Regions from separate parts of the Paenarthrobacter sp. NPDC090517 genome, predicted to be linked through region 1. Evidence: riboswitches for the same ligand, from Rfam matches in the RefSeq annotation. Region 1 holds a riboswitch; each other region holds the start of a gene.
What was found. Region 1 has a riboswitch for S-adenosylmethionine ahead of ACIQTW_RS15165 (hypothetical protein). Riboswitches for the same ligand answer to the same signal wherever they lie in the genome.
Positions count from the first base shown of each region.

Region 2: it holds a riboswitch for S-adenosylmethionine, as region 1 does, so the genes downstream of both, ACIQTW_RS03460 (aminotransferase class V-fold PLP-dependent enzyme) here and ACIQTW_RS15165 (hypothetical protein) in region 1, are expected to answer to the same signal.
Region 3: it holds a riboswitch for S-adenosylmethionine, as region 1 does, so the genes downstream of both, ACIQTW_RS08460 (DUF1737 domain-containing protein) here and ACIQTW_RS15165 (hypothetical protein) in region 1, are expected to answer to the same signal.
Region 4: it holds a riboswitch for S-adenosylmethionine, as region 1 does, so the genes downstream of both, ACIQTW_RS18015 (homoserine O-acetyltransferase) here and ACIQTW_RS15165 (hypothetical protein) in region 1, are expected to answer to the same signal.

Region 1 is NZ_JBIVXN010000004.1:346,855-351,252, forward strand. Features, by position in the region: gene ACIQTW_RS15155 (helix-turn-helix domain-containing protein) at 1-331, opposite strand, end outside; gene ACIQTW_RS15160 (sodium:solute symporter) at 598-2,133, shown strand; SAM riboswitch class IV at 2,408-2,527, shown strand; gene ACIQTW_RS15165 (hypothetical protein) at 2,544-2,855, shown strand; gene ACIQTW_RS15170 (hypothetical protein) at 2,852-3,043, opposite strand; gene ACIQTW_RS15175 (VIT1/CCC1 transporter family protein) at 3,299-4,398, shown strand, end outside.
Region 2 is NZ_JBIVXN010000001.1:742,587-746,984, reverse strand. Features, by position in the region: gene ACIQTW_RS03465 (class I SAM-dependent methyltransferase) at 1-604, opposite strand, end outside; gene ACIQTW_RS03460 (aminotransferase class V-fold PLP-dependent enzyme) at 682-2,091, opposite strand; SAM riboswitch class IV at 2,124-2,237, opposite strand; gene hisN (histidinol-phosphatase) at 2,417-3,229, opposite strand; gene ACIQTW_RS03450 (ribosome small subunit-dependent GTPase A) at 3,286-4,398, opposite strand, start outside.
Region 3 is NZ_JBIVXN010000001.1:1,817,372-1,821,769, forward strand. Features, by position in the region: gene ACIQTW_RS08450 (NtaA/DmoA family FMN-dependent monooxygenase) at 1-934, opposite strand, end outside; gene ACIQTW_RS08455 (SulP family inorganic anion transporter) at 1,089-2,792, shown strand; SAM riboswitch class IV at 2,876-2,987, shown strand; gene ACIQTW_RS08460 (DUF1737 domain-containing protein) at 3,001-3,267, shown strand; gene ACIQTW_RS08465 (rhodanese-like domain-containing protein) at 3,264-3,674, shown strand; gene ACIQTW_RS08470 (O-succinylhomoserine sulfhydrylase) at 3,675-4,398, shown strand, end outside.
Region 4 is NZ_JBIVXN010000006.1:173,820-178,217, reverse strand. Features, by position in the region: gene ACIQTW_RS18030 (CPBP family intramembrane glutamic endopeptidase) at 1-13, shown strand, start outside; gene ACIQTW_RS18025 (VOC family protein) at 149-787, opposite strand; gene ACIQTW_RS18020 (bifunctional o-acetylhomoserine/o-acetylserine sulfhydrylase) at 990-2,330, shown strand; SAM riboswitch class IV at 2,493-2,609, shown strand; gene ACIQTW_RS18015 (homoserine O-acetyltransferase) at 2,625-3,746, shown strand; gene ACIQTW_RS18010 (hypothetical protein) at 3,749-4,183, opposite strand; gene ACIQTW_RS18005 (winged helix DNA-binding domain-containing protein) at 4,246-4,398, opposite strand, start outside.

The DNA of each region.
Region 1 (4,398 bases):
GAAGCCGCCGCTCCGAACGGGCCGTCAACAAGCGCTCCACTATTCCTTGGCCGCCCAATGAGATGCGGGGGCCGTCGTCGCGCTTGGTCAAGTGGGTTTCCGGAGCTGCGAACAAGTCGCCGACGGAAACGGACAGCACTTGGCAGAGCGTGACCAGCGAGGCGACCGACGGCGATGTCAGGTCGCGCTCCACGCGGCTGAGGAAGCCTTTGGTCAGCCCGGTAGCATCCGCCACTTGCTCAATGGTGAGGCGCTGCGCTTGCCGGGCTGCGCGGATTCTGGAACCGATGGCAACGGGAACATTGCTCGGTTCAACGGGTAGAGCCTTCATTCACGAACCTTTCAGGCCTGTCATGTGGCCCTGTCATTGGAGCAATAGTAGCCGGGTGACAGGCCATGAGCGCCAGAATACGCGGAAGCATGACCAAAGGATCTTGACTGTTACTCCCATCACAACATATCCTCATAGGCAACAAGTGTTGTCTGTGAGGCACACAACACATCCCCAATCTCCAATCGTCAGCACAGAGACTTCGACGCTTCGCAGGAGTATCGTCGAAAACCCCAACCTCCGTGCATCAGCTCCAAGGACCGTTCATGGAATCTTCGGCTATAAACATCGCAATCGTTGTGGTGTACCTGCTCGCCATGCTGGCATTCGGCTGGTGGGGCAAGTCCCGCACCAAGAACAACAGCGACTTTCTGGTGGCCGGCCGCCGCCTGGGACCTTTCCTTTACACCGGCACCATGGCCGCAGTGGTCCTCGGTGGCGCATCCACCGTGGGCGGCGTCGGCCTCGGCTACAAGTTCGGCATCTCCGGTATGTGGCTGGTTGTGGCCATTGGTTCAGGCGTGCTGCTGCTCAGCCTGCTCTTCGCCGGAACCATCCAGAAGCTCAAGATCTACACGGTTTCCCAGATGCTGACCCTCCGCTACGGCAGCACGGCAACCCAGACCTCGGGCATCGTCATGCTGGCTTACACACTGATGCTGTGCGCCACATCCACCGGCGCCTACGCCACCATCTTCGTGGTCCTCTTCGGCTGGGAGCGTTGGCTCGCCATCGCCATCGGCGGCGCTATCGTGCTGGTCTACTCCACCATCGGCGGCATGTGGTCCATCACGTTGGCCGACCAGGTCCAGTTCGTCATCAAGACCGTGGGAATCTTCTTCCTCATGCTCCCCTTCGCCTTGAACGCTGCAGGTGGCCTCGACGGCATCCGAGCCCGCGTCGATGAGAGCTTCTTCGACATCGGTGGCATCGGCCTCCAGACGATCATTACCTACTTCGTCGTTTACACCCTTGGCCTCCTCATCGGCCAGGACATTTGGCAGCGCGTGTTCACCGCCAAGACCCCCACAGTTGCCCGCTGGGGCGGCGCCACCGCCGGCGTCTACTGCATTCTTTACGGCTTCGCAGGTGCCTTGATCGGCATGGCTGCCAGCGTTGCCCTCTCCGGCGTCGAAATCGCAGCCAAGGACGACGTCTACGCAGAGGTCGCTACCCGGCTTCTGCCCATCGGAATCGGCGGTCTGGTGCTCGCTGCAGCTGTGGCCGCCATGATGTCCACGGCGTCAGGCGCACTGATTGCTGCAGCAACCGTTGCCCGCGCAGACGTAATGCCTTTCGTTGCCAGCTGGTTCGGCAAGAAGGTAGACACCTCCGACTCCGACAACCCTGAGCACGACGTCAAGGCCAACCGTTACTGGGTCCTCGGATTGGGGATCGTTGCAATCATCATCGCCATCTCCACCAAGGACGTGGTGGCCGCGCTGACCATTGCCTACGACATCCTGGTTGGCGGCCTGCTCGTGGCCATCATCGGCGGCTTGGTGTGGAAGCGCGGAACAGGCATCGCGGCAGCATGGTCCATGGCGGCCGGCTCAGTGGTAACCCTCGGAACCATGATCATCCTTGAGATCAACGCCGAAGTGCCCCTCGATGGCATCTACGCCAACGAGCCCATCTACTTCGGTTTGATTGCCTCTGCTTTGGTGTATCTTGTGGTCTCCCTTGCCAGCAAGCCCACGGATCCTGCAGTCATGAAAGCTTGGACGGACCGTGTCGCAGGCACCCGCGTGGCCGAGGAAGAGCTCACCACCCCTGCTTCCCAGAGCGGCACTAAGAACTAAGCACAGTTCTGGAAACAAGCAAAGTTCGACGGCGGCGCCTCCCCTTTTCGGGGCGGCGCTGCCGTTGCGTTATGCCCGGGGAGCATGCGTTGGAAGGCCCGCTCTACACGCCAAACCCACCCCAAAGGGTGCACACCAGGCCCCACAACACAACCCACCCGTTGGAAGGCCCGCTCTACACGCCAAACCCACCCCAAAGGGTGCACACCAGGCCCCACAACGATCCAAACCTCACAACGGGGGCATAGACAGCAATGAGATAGGGTGGTCCCAGCTTCAAGAGATGTGGTGCCAAGCTCCGACTGGCCACACACCAACCCCATGTTCACGGGTGGTTCGGATGAGGAAGCGGCCCGTCCCGGACCAGAGACAACCGAGCGGGCAAGAGCACTCCCCCAAGGAGCAGTCCCTTGCCGTACCAAGGCGATACCACTCAGGTAAACACAACGTCAGCGCGCACCCTCGCCACAACCGCCACACAAACAGTGGCGGTGATTCCCGCCGTCGACCTCTTCCTGGGCACGGTGACCATCACCGCCAAAGCTGGAACAGAGCGGTTCGGACATCAACAACCGGAACTCATCGCGCAGGCGTTAGCCCAAGCCGTCCGGCCGACGCGCTGGTGTGAGTCGTCCAAGATCCTAACGGTGACTGTTGCCGCCGTCGGGAAACGGGCGGGCGTTCAACATCACTTCACACTAGGGACCGAGGACCAGGCTTAGATTTCCTCGTCTTCCTCGCGGAACTCTTCGGTTTCGTCAATGGGGACAACCCGTTCGTCGTCCTCGGGTGCGTCGACCTCCTCCACCCAGGGCTCGTCCACTTCCTGGTCTTCGGCGTAGTCGTAGGCCGGGTCGGACTCAATGGTTGTCCGTTCCGGGTAGTTGGCGTGTGATTCGGTGGTGTTCATGGTGCAACCTCCGTCTCGTGGGCCGGTTCTCGCGGACCGTTCGGCCCGTTGACCCGAATGCAGGAATCCAGTGGCGGGAGGGCCCCACCCCTGTCCTTCCATCTGAGCACTGGCACAAGCGAGGGTCAAGGAAATTACGGTGCACCGAACATTCCAGTTAAGGAATACCAGCCAAAAAACCGCGCGGATAAGCGGTAGTGTGGGGCGTGCAATGGGGCCGCAACTACCCCACCCAGCACAGGAGACAAAGTGCAGATGCACCAGGAATCCCATAGTTCGTCGAGCTCCGCTCCGGACCCCACCCCCGAATCAGCAGCCGCCGAAAACGCCGGGACGCACGCCCCGACGCCCTCGCATGCAGACATCCGTCGGTGGCGCCAGTACCTGGCCGACGAGCGTGCCGAGGCCGCTGTCTACCGCGAACTGGCGCAGAGGCGCGACGGCGAAGAACGCCAAATCCTGCTCGCCCTTGCCGAAGCCGAAGGCAGGCACGAGGCACATTGGCTCAAGCTCCTGGGCGAGCACGCCGGAATGCCCAAGGCAGCTTCCACCCGCAGCCAGTTCCTGGGCTTTCTTGCCCGTAACTTCGGGTCAGTATTTGTCCTCGCCTTGGCACAGCGCGCCGAAGGCCGTTCCCCGTACGGTACCGAACCTGCGGCGACGCCGGCCATGGTGGCCGATGAACAAATCCACGAAGAAGTAGTCCGGGGCCTGGCCACGCGTGGACGCAACAGGCTCTCCGGAACCTTCCGCGCCGCCGTTTTCGGCGCCAACGATGGCCTGGTCAGCAACCTTTCCCTGGTCATGGGCATGGCCGCAACCGGAGTGCCCAGCCCCGTGGTGCTCATGAGTGGCGTAGCCGGCCTCCTTGCCGGGGCACTGTCCATGGGTGCGGGCGAATACGTCTCGGTCCGCTCCCAGCGGGAACTCCTTAACGCCACATTGCCTACGCAGGCCACGCTGACGGCGGCGCCGTCCTTGGACATCGAACACAACGAGCTGGTCCTGGTGTACTTGGCCCGTGGCATGACGCGTGAAGCTGCGGAGCACCGCGCTGCCGAGCGCATGGGATTGTTCAGCTGCGACTGCGATCCCAGCCTTTCCTTGCAGCCGGAGAAGCCACCCACTGACGATCACGAATCCGTAGGTTCAGCGTGGGGCGCAGCGATGTCCAGCTTCTGCTTCTTCGCTTCGGGCGCCATTGTGCCCATCCTCCCCTTCATTTTCGGCATGACCGGCATCGCAGCCTTGCTGGTGGCCGGCGTTCTGGTGGGCATCGCGCTCTTGGCCACCGGCGCCGTCGTCGGCTTGCTGTCCGGAACCTCTCCCCTGAGCCGCGGGCTGCGGCAGCTTGC
Region 2 (4,398 bases), on a different contig from region 1:
TCAGATGACTTTCCAAACCTTCAAACTCCGGGCCGATGACTGGCCGGAATCCGGGCTTGTGGACATCGCCTGCATGCATGATGCGCGAGAGGCGGTGAACCCACGGAATTGAAGTGTCCAGTTGATTCCAGACCAGTCCCAAGATTCCATGGGGCCGCAGGATCCGGGCGATCTCCGTGCTCGCTGCGAGGGGCTCGCACCAATGCCAGGCCTGGGCAACGCTGACGACGTCGAATGCTGAGTCCGTCAGTCCAGTTGCCTCGGCCGTTCCCTCCAGCGCATTGACCTGGGGGCAGGCTTTTCGCAATTGCTCCAACATGTCCGTGGAAGGATCAACGGCGCTGACCGCCAGGCCGCGTTCTACGAGGAGTGCCGTGAACTTTCCCGTGCCGGCTCCAAGGTCGGCCGCGGACCGCGCCCCTGGAGGAAGCAGCCAGTCCACGGAATCGGCCGGATAGCCGGGCCGCACGCGGTCATAGTGTTCGCCGCCGTCCTGGAAGCTCTGACCGAGTTCATGCCGGCGGGAAGCATGCAGCCTTGGACCACGCGGCCCGGCTGGTCCGGGAGTACGTGGCTGTCCGCTGGAGGCAGCCGGTGAACGCAGGACCACGAAAAGCTCCTTCACAGGGTCGCTAAAAGTACCCTACGAATTTACCGCAGTGTTTCTAGTCCGCAGTGTTTCTAGTCCACAGTGCAAGGGGCTGCGCCCGCAGTGCCAGGAGTGTTCGGGGCCCATTCGGGGTAGCTGCGATGGTCATTTGCAGGAACCCAACGGCCCTCGTCCACCACATAGTCCCAGCCCAGTCCGTCGCGCTTCAGTCCTTCGATGCCTGCGAGCAGCCTGGTGGCATCCTCCAACCGGGAGCCGACGCCGAAGCTGGCGCGCAGGGATCCGGAGGGGAGCCCGAGGCGCTTGAGGAGCGGGTGGGCGCAGAACCGGCCATCACGGAGGCCAACGCCATGCTCGGCCGCCAGGTAAGCCGCAACCAGTCCGGCGTCGAATCCTTCTACGGAGAAGTTGACCACACCGATGGTGTCAAGGGAGTCAGCGAAGATCTTGTGGACGGTCACGCCATCGATGGCTTCCAGGCCCTTCACCAGGTACGAGCGGATTGCGGACTCATGGGCGTGCCACGCGTCCTGGTCCAGCCCTGCGAGGACTTGGGTGGCGCGGGCAAGTGTCGCGGCGCCCAGCACGTTGGGGGAGCCGCCCTCGTGGCGCGCAGGCCCCGCGGCCCAGCTTACGGAGTCCAGGCGCGCTTCACGTACCGCGCCGCCTCCGGCAAGGTGCGGTATGCCGGCGTCGAGCCAGTCCGGACGACCCACCACGACACCTGCGCCGAAGGGGGCGTAAAGCTTGTGTCCGGAGAAGACGATGTAGTCGACGTCCGCCTCCGCGATGTTGATCCGGCGATGCGGTGCGAGCTGCGCAGCGTCCACCACGATCCGTGCGCCGTATTCGTGGGCAAGCGAAGCAAGGCGGGCGATGGGAAGGATTTCCCCGGTCACGTTCGAGGCACCGGTAACGGCCAGCAGGCTGACCCCGCCCTGGGCAAGTTCGGCCTCCAGCTTGTCCAGCGTTTCGGCCAGGGTTGGTGCTGCGACGACGCTGCGGTGGGGGACTCCTTGCCACGGAAGCAAGTTGGCGTGGTGCTCGATGTCCAAGTACAGAACTTCGCCTGCAAACTCGCCGTCCACCTGTGGTAGGCACCCGGCCAGGAGGTTCAAGGAGTCCGTGGTGTTCCGTGTGAAGATCACTGAATCATCAACCCGCCCGCCGACGAAATCACGGACGATGTTCCGCGAGTTCTCGTACACCGACGTGCTGATTTGGGAGGCGTACCCGGCGCCCCGGTGAACGCTGGCGTAGTAGGGCAGGACCTCGTTGAGGTAGGCCGAAACGATGGTCAAAGCCGGAGCCGATGCGCCGTAATCCAAGTTTGCGTAACGGACGTGGCCACCTTGAATCAGCGGAGCCTGAAGTTCAGCGCCAGTGACCGCGGCAAGCGGACGCGCAGCGGTGCTCGTCTCTGCTGCGGATTCTTCGACAAGGGACGGAATAGTGTTGGGGTTGAACGTGACAGTGCTCATGGAACCTCACTCAAGAGGGACCCCCATAGGGGGATCCGCGCTTGCCGCATCCGTTCCGGACCGGCCGGGTCGTCACCCGGGGCACCCCACCGCGAATGGAGGGTTGCCGGCCAGCAAACCGGGGTTTAGCGCTGGCACTCGTGACCTGTAAAAAAGGCTAAGGCACGTCCGGGGACGCTTCCAAAGCCGCTGCCTTTTGTTAAGCCCTTTGTTACGTCGAATGCGAAATCCCTTCCTCGCCGAATAAAAAACGGCGGAGACCCGCAAAAGGGGTCATCCGCCGTCGAAAATTCCGCCCGCTGCTTGGTGGCTGGACGCTGAAAGTTTAGAGAAGGTCGTCCAATCCGGGGTTGAGGCGCTTCAGGACCTCGGAGTGCAGGATCGAGTTAGTGGCCAGGGCGTTACCGCCAAACGGACCGTCTTCGCCTTCCAAGGATGTGAAACGGCCGCCTGCCTCGGTGACGATCGGGACGAGTGCTGCCATGTCGTAGAGGTTCAGTTCAGGCTCGCAAGCGATATCCACGGCACCCTCGGCCACGAGGCAATACGACCAAAAATCACCATAGGCGCGTGTCCGCCAGATGTCTTCCGTCAGCCCAAGGAATTCATCCAGGTTGCCGCGTTCCTTCCACCCCGAGAGGCTGGAATATGACATGGAGGCGTCGGCCAGGCGGGAAACGTTGGACACCTTGAGCCGCGTCGCCGAGGCCAGGGAGCGGCCCATGTAGGCGCCCATATCCTTCGCAGCCCACCATCGCTTGCCCAGCGCAGGCGCACTCACTACGCCCACCACAGGTTCCCCTTCATCCACGAGGGCGATCAGCGTTGCCCACACCGGGACGCCGCGAACAAAGTTCTTGGTTCCGTCGATGGGGTCGATGATCCAGCGACGTGAACCGTGACCGCTGCTGCCGAACTCCTCGCCGAGGACCGCGTCCCGCGGACGTGAGCGGGACAGTTGACCGCGGATTGCTTCCTCAGCGGCCTTGTCAGCATCAGTGACAGGTGTGAGGTCGGGCTTGGTTTCGATCTGCAGGTCCAGTGCCTTGAAGCGATCCATGGTCTGGGCGTCGACTGAATCGGCGAGGACGTGGGCCAGGCGCAGGTCATCGTTGTAGGTGGAAACGGGATGGGTCATGCCACCAAACTATCCTGAATAGTTCGCTTCATTGGGGACGTGAAGCAGACAACGAATCAGTTGACGGTGCCCAGTTCCTTGGTCTCCTTCGCTTCGAGCCTTGGGTCCGCACCCAGCAATCGGCGCAAGGAGGCCAACCGGGCCACACCTGATGGCCCTGCGTGGCCATCGTTAACCCAAGCATCCAGCCCGCAATTGGTGGCGGTGGCACCGTGCTTGCAGCCACGGTCGCAGGTCTCCGTGCCGGGCTCAAGGTCCGGGAACGAGTGCAAAATCCGGTCGGGATCCACGTGCGCCAAGCCAAAGGAGCGGATACCGGGAGTATCGATGATCCAACTGCCGGATGGTGCATCGTCCAGCTTCAATGCCAAAGCCGAGGATGATGTGTGCCGTCCCCGGCCCGTCACCGCGTTGACGCCGCCAGTGGCGCGCTCTGCGCCTGTCAGCGCGTTGACCATGGTGGATTTGCCCACGCCGGAGTGACCGAGCATGACGGTGACTTTTCCACCCAGGTGCGAGCGGAGTTGGGATACGGCGTCCTTGTCCAGCCGGGCTGACAGGCCGTCATCGGAACGGGCATCGATGCCTCCGGCATCGGAGTCGGCGGTCCTGCTGATGATCACGGGAAAGTCCAAGCTCAGGTAATTGGCCAGGAGTTCCGCCGGGTCCTTCACATCCGCCTTGGTGATGAGCAGCAACGGCTCGATGCCGGCGTCGTACGCTGCAACCAAGGCGCGATCAATGAATCCCGTACGTGGCTCCGGATTGGCCGCCGCAACAACCACCACGAGCTGATCGGCGTTGGCGACAACTACCCGTTCGATGGGGTCCGTATCGTCGGCACTGCGGCGAAGGAGGGTCTTCCGCTCTTCCACCCGGACCAGGCGTGCCAAGGTATCGGGAGACCCTGAAACGTCACCCACCAATGCGACGAAGTCACCAGGGACAACGGGATTGCGCCGCAGTTCGCGGGCGCGGGCTGCGATGACGATGCGTTCGTCCGCGGAATCTTCGCCCACAATTGCCCTGTACCGTCCGCGGTCCACCGTGATGATCCTGCCTATGACTGCGTCATCGTGGCTGGGGCGATCCTTGGTGCGTGGCCTGGATCCTTTTTTGCTGGGACGGATGCGGACGTCTGATTCGTCCCAGGAGCGTGCGTCACGGCC
Region 3 (4,398 bases), on a different contig from region 1:
CGATGTCGCGTTGGGTCAGTTCCCGCCTCTGTGCCCGCAACTCCTCTGCCTCGGCCGTGGAACCAACAACGGTGGGCTTAAGGACGAAAAGAACCTTGACGTCGTCGGGATCGCGGCCGGCCTTCGCAGCTTCAGCGCGGATCGAATCCCGGTAGGACTTCATCCCGTCAACGCCACGTGCCAAGGCTATGGCGACGTCGGCATGCCCGCCCGCGAACGCCTTGCCCCTGGGTGACGCCCCGGCCTGCACCAGCACGGGTTCTTCCGGCAAAGGCGCAGTATTCAGCGGACCCCTGACCTTGAAAAAGTCGCCCTCATGGTTGATAGGGTGCACTTTGCTGTGATCCGCGAACATCCCCGCCTCAACGTCCTCAAGCACTGCGCCAGGTTCCCAACTCCGCCAGAGCCGCCTGACGACGTCGACGAATTCCTCCGCTTTCTCGTACCGGAGGTCGTGTTCGATCTGTTGGTCCAGCCCATAGTTCTGCGCGGCGAGGTCGCTGCCGGACGTGACCACGTTCCAGCCAAGCTGCCGTTCCGAGAAGTGTTGCAGTGTGGCCAGGAGCCGGGCGGCGGTGAAGGGCGGGTAGAAGGAAGCGCTGACCGTAGGCACGATTCCAAGGTGCTCCGTGGCGGAGAGAAGGTACGGGACCAGCGCCATCGGATCGTGCTTCGGAGCGAAAGACGCGTGGGCCAAGGAGACCTCGGCCGTGCCGCCGTAAGTGTCCGGGACGGTGAGTGAATCCTCGATGATGAACAGGTCCAACCCGGACTGCTCAAAGGCTCGGACAGCATCCTGATACAGGGCGGGTTTCTTCCAGTCGTAGCCCAGGCTGTAGCCGGGAGTCCCCCAGCCCTGGACACCAAAACCGTGGCCCACGAACCATCCAAAGTGCAGCATGGGCTTGAGTGTAGAACTGCTCTGTCCGCTCACCGCGACCTGATTTCATGGGAAGTTACAGGGGGTCGTACTGCGTCAATTATGCTCCCGGGGCGTCACATTTTGGCGGGCCTGATGACGGTTCGAATTTTCCACATACGGCGGTCGCATAGTTTCGAAAACAGCATGGGTCGGGAATGATCGCTGTATGAGTTCACCCACCCGTTCTTCCGCCAAGTCTTCCGCCAAGGACCGGATTTCGGGCGTCTGGGCGCTCAAGGGCTACAAACGCGAATGGCTCCGGCACGACGTCGTGGCGGGTGCTGCCCTCTTCGCCCTGCTGGTACCCGCCGGTATGGCCTACGCGCAGGCAGCTGGCCTTCCACCCGTCACCGGGCTCTACGCTACCGTGGTCCCGCTGCTGGTTTACGCGATCGTAGGGCCTTCCCGCATCTTGGTCCTCGGCCCTGATTCTGCCCTCGCCCCCATGATTGCCGCGGCAATCGTGCCCCTGGCGGCGGGTAGTAGTGAAAAGTCGGTAGCGCTCGCCGGGCTGTTGGCCGTGTTGATCGGGGTGATCATGCTGGCTGGGTCGGCCCTGAAACTCGGGACCATCACCGGGCTGCTCTCCAAACCCATCCGGCTCGGGTACCTGAACGGGATCGCGTTGCTGGTGGCCCTTTCGCAGCTGCCGGCATTCCTGGGGATAGAGGCCGACGGCGACATCTGGCAAAAGCTCGCGAAGGTCACCACGGGGGTGTTCACCGGAAGCGTCAACCTTCCCGCACTGCTGCTTGGTGTTGGTTCCCTCGCCCTTATTTGGATCCCCAGGCTGCTGAAGTGGAAGGTACCTGGCGTCCTGCTGGCCGTGGTCGGCTCCTGTCTTGCGACGGCGTTCTTGGGCCTGAACGACGACGTCAAGGTCACCGGGGTCCTGCCCCAAGGCCTCCCGATGCCCGCGCTCGGCGGCATCGGCTGGGCCGACGCAGTGGCCCTGCTTCCCGCGGCTGCGGGCATTGCCCTTATGGCCTTCGCAGACACCGGAGTCCTGTCCCAAACGCTGGCTGCCAAGGAAGGAAAGAAGGTTTCCGGCAACAGGGAAATGGCAGCCCTTGGAGCGGCCAATGCTGCCACGGGCCTGCTGGGCGGATTCCCCATCTCCGGCAGTACATCGAGGACCCCCGTAGCCGTGGATGCCGGCGCCAAGTCCCAAATGACTGGTGTGGTGGGTTCGGTGCTGGTACTGGCGTTCATGCTGCTGGCTCCCGGAGTGACCGAGTACCTACCCTCGGCAACCTTGGCCGCCGTCGTGATCGCTGCCGCAATTGCGCTGGCGGACCCGGCGGGAGTCAAGCGGCTCCTAAGCCGGAGCCGGAGCGAATCCGTGGTGATGCTGGCGGCGTTCCTGGGCGTCCTCACAGTGGGTGTCCTCCAAGGAATCGTGGTGGCAATCGTCTTGGCGCTCCTGGACTTTGTTCGCCGGGCTTGGGACCCCTACCGCACTGAACTCGGCTCGCAGGAAGGACGGCCCGGCTACCACGATCTCGCACGCCACCCGGAAGGCGAACGCATCCCGGGACTCCTGATCCTCCGCTTCGATGCACCGCTGTTCTTCGGCAACGGACAGGTTCTTGCAAACTTTGTCCGGGAGCAACTGGACGAAACTTCGGACGATATCTCCCACGTAGTCCTGGCGGCAGAACCTATCACCGGCATCGACACCACCGCCTTGGACGACCTCGTCACACTGGATGAATGGTTGGCGCGTCACGGTGTGGATCTGGTGTTCGCCGAGCTTAAAGGGCCTGTCAAGGACAAATTGATCCGCCTCGGAACGGCGGCGCGTTTCACGCCCGACCACTTCTATTCCACGGTGGGTGCCGCCGTCCGCGCACTCAAGGACGAAGAGTGAAGCGACCGCCGATTACGCAACATGACGACGGCCCAGCCGTCCGCAAGTGCGGCCGGATGCCCGTGGATGTTACGTTTTTCTTGAGTAATGAGCACCAGCGCAAAGCCCTGACTTGCTGGTCGGCAACCCTCTCTCCGGCGGGGTGCCTCAGGTGACTACTCGGCGTATCGACAACTCGTACTGCAAGCGTGACTGAGGAGCACCAGCTATGCCTGAACCCACTGAAGAAAAACTCTCTTACCGCCTGGTGACAGGGCCTGATACCCGCGACTTCTGCGAACGCATCCACAATGCCCTCGCCGAAGGTTACGTCCTCCACGGCAGCCCGGCAGCTACGTTCAACGGTACCGACGTCATCGTCGCCCAAGCCGTTGTCCTGCCGACCGCGATCGCCACTGCGGATGCCGCCGTCGCGAACGCCGTTGATCAGCTGGAAAACTACGAGGACGAAGAAGCGTTCGAGGGCCACGCATGAGCTACGCAGGTGACCTGACTCCGCATGACGCGTGGGCCAAACTCCAAGAAGGCGCCATCCTGGTTGACGTCCGGACCGAGGGGGAATGGGCCCACATCGGCATCCCCGATACCAAAGCCACCGAGAACGACCCCCTGTTCATCCAGTGGAACCTGGCCGGCGGCATTCCGAATTCCCGTTTCATTGAAGATCTTCAGCAGCAGGCTCCCGAGGACGGCGGCGTCGAGCTGGTGTTCCTGTGCCGTTCAGGGCAACGCTCCATTTCGGCGGCCATCGCCGCAACACAGGCCGGCTTCACTGCCTACAACGTCTTGGAGGGCTTCGAAGGCGAACCGGACCGCTACGGCGAGCGCACCGTCAACGGCTGGAAGAACCGCGGCCTGCCAACGAATCTGGGGACCGAGTAAGTGACTTTTAATCCCGACGCCACTGGCTGGAGCCCTGACACCCAGGCCGTGCGCGGTGGCCTTGACCGTACCAACTTCCAGGAAACCTCCGAGCCCGTCTTCCTGAACTCCGGCTTCGTTTACGAATCTGCCGCCGCAGCCGAGCGCGCTTTCACCGGCGAGGACGAACGCTTCGTCTACTCCCGTTACGGCAACCCCTCCGTGGCCACTTTCCAAGAGCGGCTGCGACTGCTCGAAGGAACCGAGGCGTGCTTTGCGACGGCGTCCGGCATGTCCGCTGTGTTCACGGCTCTAGGTGCCTTGCTGGCTGCCGGCGACCGTGTGGTTGCTGCCCGCTCGCTGTTCGGCTCCTGTTTCGTGATCCTCAACGAGATCCTCCCCCGGTGGGGCGTCGAGACGGTCTTCGTGGACGGACCGGACCTGGAGCAGTGGCGCGAAGCCCTGTCCGAGCCCACCACCGCGGTGTTCTTCGAGTCACCGTCCAACCCCATGCAGGAGATTGTGGATATCGCTGCCGTCAGCGAACTCGCGCATGCCGCGGGGGCGACAGTGGTCGTAGACAATGTCTTTGCCACTCCCCTGCTGCAGCGCTGCGGTGAACTTGGCGCAGACGTGATCGTGTACTCCGGCACCAAGCACATTGACGGTCAGGGAAGAGTCCTTGGCGGCGCGATCCTGGGCACTAAGGAATTCATCGACGGCCCGGTCAAACAGCTCATGCGGC
Region 4 (4,398 bases), on a different contig from region 1:
GGGCCTGGGGTAGGCGCCCGTTAAAAGTATCCGGCCGCCATCGGCGGGTGACGTCATTGGCACCCGCTGATGGCGGCCGAAGCTTAGCCCGGACATGATCGGCTCCGGACATGGGTGACCGGGGCAGGGACCAGCCGGATGGATCGGGTTAGATGGTGACGGCTCCGGAGGCGGTCTCGAAAGTCACAGCGAGGATGCCAGGAGTGCCGTGCGGTGCCATCCACTGGACGGCGACATCCTCCAGCGGCTTCTCCACCGGTTCGCCCAACCATTCGGTGACGCGTTCAGCGGAGCCCGCAATGGTGAGGCTGGACATCTTGACGTCGCTCTCGTAGATCCTGGACGGGTGCAGCGAGGGGTCGCCCTCCCACTTGAGCAGGTAGGGCACCTGGGGATCAGCGATCAGGCCGAGGATGCCAATCTGCTGCCACACCAGTTCGCGTCCGTCGGGGAACTTACGGTTGCCCGGAACAGCCGAGCGGCCAAGCCGGTCTTCGAACGGCGCAAGGTCGTCAACGGCGACGCACCAGCCCATCCATCCACCACCGGCAGCCGAGCGGGCACGGACGGCCTGGCCAAAGGGTGCTTTGTCGGAAGCGGGGTGGTCAAGGACCTCCACCACTTCCAGGTACTTGTTATCCGCAAGGGGAATGATCATGTTCCGGGTACCGAAGCGCGGGTGCACTCCGCCCCGGACAGCGTCCACTCCCAGTGCCGCGGAAATTCGTTCGGTAGTGGCCAAAAGGCCATCTCGTTCACAGGCGTAAGAGACGTGATCCATGCGCATGGCTTCATCTTGGCACTTTGTGATCGGGGTCTCAGCTAAGTCAAGCCTAACTAAGGTGGGATGTGTATAAGTGGTGGTAGTGGGCGTCATGGAGGGACGCGGGAAGACCGAAAGTTTCCACCGGCGTCACAAAGCTGTCTTCGCCTCCGGGCAGTTCTTAGACTGGCCCCAGCTCACACCGCTTCACATTGCCGCCAAACCCATGCGCCACGAACAGGAGAACAGCATGTCCCAAGGATGGTCTTTCGAAACCCGCCAGATCCACGCAGGCCAGGAGCCTGATGCCGCCACAGGTGCGCGCTCGCTTCCGATCTACCAGACCACGTCCTTCGTGTTCCCCAGTGCCGAAAGCGCCGCCAATCGCTTTGCCCTGGCCGAGCTCGCCCCCATCTACACCCGGATCGGCAACCCGACGCAGGATGCAGTGGAGCAGCGGGTCGCGAGCCTGGAAGGTGGACTGGGTGCCCTCTTGCTCAGCTCCGGACAGGCTGCGGAGACGTTCGCCATCCTGAATATCGCCGAGGCGGGCGATCACATCGTGGCTAGCCCCAGCCTGTATGGCGGCACCTACAACCTGCTGGCTCACACGCTGAAGAAGTTCGGCATTTCGGTCACGTTCGTCGAGGACCCGGACAATCTGGACCAATGGCGTGACGCCGTCCGGCCCAACACCAAGTTGTTCTTCGGCGAGGTCGTGTCCAACCCCCGCCAGGACGTACTGGACATCGAGGGCATCGCCCGCACTGCCCACGAGGCCGGCGTGCCCCTCATCGTCGACAACACGCTGTCCACGCCCTACCTGATCCGTCCCATCGAGTGGGGAGCGGACATTGTGGTCCACTCTGCAACCAAATACCTCGGTGGTCACGGTTCCGCAATCGCCGGTGTGATTGTGGATTCCGGGAACTTCGACTTCGGCAAGGACCCCGAGCGCTTCCCTGGCTTCAATACTCCGGACCCCAGCTACAACGGCCTGGTCTACGCCCGGGACATCGGCAAGGACGGTGCGCTGGGGGCGAACCTCTCCTACATCCTCAAGGCCCGCGTCCAGTTGCTTCGCGATCTCGGCTCTGCCGTGTCCCCGTTCAACGCCTTCCTCATTGCCCAGGGCCTGGAGACCTTGAGCCTGCGCGTGGAGCGCCATGTGGCCAACGCCACCAAGGTGGCCGAATGGCTGGAAAAGCACGACGACGTCGAATCGGTCGCCTATGCGGGCTTGCCGTCCAGCCCGTGGTATGACCGTGGCCGGAAGTACGGCCCCAAGGGCACAGGCGCCATTGTGGCCTTCAACATCAAGGGCGGCGTAGAAGCGGGCAAGCGCTTCGTGGACGGCCTGGAGTTGCACTCGCACGTTGCCAACATCGGTGATGTACGCTCGCTGGTCATCCACCCGGCGTCGACCACGCACAGCCAATTGACGGTGGAACAGCAGGTCGCTGCGGGCGTCAACCCTGGCCTCGTTCGCCTGTCCGTGGGCATCGAGCACGTCGATGACATCATCGCCGACCTCGAAGCCGGCTTCCGGGCTGCCAAGGGCGCCTAACGCCGCGCCCCGAAGTCTTAACCCGACTGCCGCTCGCGTCGACGATTATTCGCCGGGCGGCAGTTCCGGGTGCTCGTTCGTGAACGAAGACACCCTAAACCGTCACACTGTTGTCACATTCTTCGCCAGAACCGCCCTGCATTTCCTAGACTCTTCGTATTAGGTCATGAGTGCCAGCACATAGCCCCGGCTTGCTGGCCGGCAACCCTCCTCCGCGGTGGGGTGCCCCGGGTGAAGACCAGGCCTGTTCGCACGCAAGGCGACGGGCAAGCGCGAGGTTAAGGTGTTAAAGGAATGACCATTACTGCTACTGCCCTTCCAAAATCCGGAGAGGAAGACGGAACCGTCAAGTACGCCGGCATCGGGCCGTTGGAACTTGAGGCCGGCGGATTCCTCCCCGATGTCGTCCTCGCTTATGAGACCTGGGGGCAGCTGAATGCCGATGCCTCCAATGCCGTCCTCATCCAGCATGCGCTCACGGGCAGCACTCACGTAGCCCGTGGAGCCACCGACGAGGAAGGTTGGTGGGAGCAACTCGTTGGGCCGGGTGCCACCATCGACACCAACAAGTTTTTCGTCATTTCCATCAACATCGTGGGTGGCTGTTATGGCAGCACCGGCCCATCGTCAGAAGCGCCGGACGGACGTCCTTGGGGCTCACGTTTCCCGTTGGTCACGCTGCGCGACAGCACGGAGGCTGAGGCGCGCCTGGCCGATGCCTTGGGAATCGATGCCTGGCATGCCGTGTTGGGCGGTTCCATGGGCGGCGCCAGGGCCCTTGAATGGGCTGTGACGTTCCCTGACAGGGTCAAACGCTGCGCCGTAATTTCGGTGGGCGCCTACAGCACGGCCGAGCAGATTGCCTTCGCCCAGGCCCAAACCTTGGCCATCAGGCAGGACCCGAACTTCAATAACGGTGACTACTACGGCGGCACTGCACCCGAACATGGTTTGGCGTTGGCCCGACGCATCGCCCACATCACTTACCGCTCAGCCTTGGAGCTGGATTTCCGCTTCGGCAGGGAAGCCCAGCACCAGGAAACGCCACTCGCCGCCGCGGTGTTGGGGGAGCGTGGCCGCTACCAGGTGGAAAGCTACCTGGACCACCAGGGAACCAAGCTGGTCCGCCGTTTTGACGCCAACAGCTACATCGCCATCACCGAAGCCCTGATGTCCCACGACGTCACCAGGGGCCGCGGCCCGCTGGAACAGGCGTTGTCGCGCGCTACGGCTGAGTTCTTCGTGGCGGCGGTGGATAGCGACAGGCTCTACTTCCCTGCACAGTCGCGGGAACTTGCCGCCGCGCTACCCGGAGATGTGCCGGTCCACCTCATTGAGGCCCCGATTGGTCACGATGGCTTCCTCACTGAGATTGGCCAGCTCTCGGCGCAACTCCGCGAATCATTCTTCGCCTAGCCCTAGCCGTTCATGATTTCGCCGCGCTGCTTCATGTAATCCTCCATGGCGATCTCGCCGTTGCTGAACTTCGTGTCCAGCTCGGCCAGCTTGCGCGCGCGGAATCCCTGCGGCTCCGAAGCGCCCGCTGGGGGGAACGGTGCCGGGGATGAAGGGTTCGACGGCGGCCCGGCCTGCGGTGTCGAATCCGCGGGGCGGATAACGGTTGGTTCGGACGGGTACCCGGGGTAATTCTGCGTCGGGTAGCTCTGACCTGGATAACGCTGATTCGAGTAACCCGGCCCTGGGTAATTTTGCTGCGGGTAATTCTGCTGCGGGAAGCCGGGGCCGCGGAAGTTGTTTTGCTGGATCCGGCGCGCCCGGGAGCGGTTGTACAGGCGGATGCCGAGCGGAATCAGCCACGAGCAGACGATGATCCAGAAGATCAGATTGTTCACAGTGCAGGCCTCCTAGGTCTCATCCCAGCTTAGTCCTGCCCAGTGAGACCAATCCGGCCGCCTCAGACCAGTTTGGTCTCCATGCCCAGGAAACGGCCGTAGCGATCCGCCTCGGACTGCAGGGCTTCCTGCTCTTGCGCAGTTGTGGGCTGGTTCATGCGGACGTCCAATCTGCAGGTTCCGCCGGAGAACCCGTGGCGCCACCACCCAGCCAA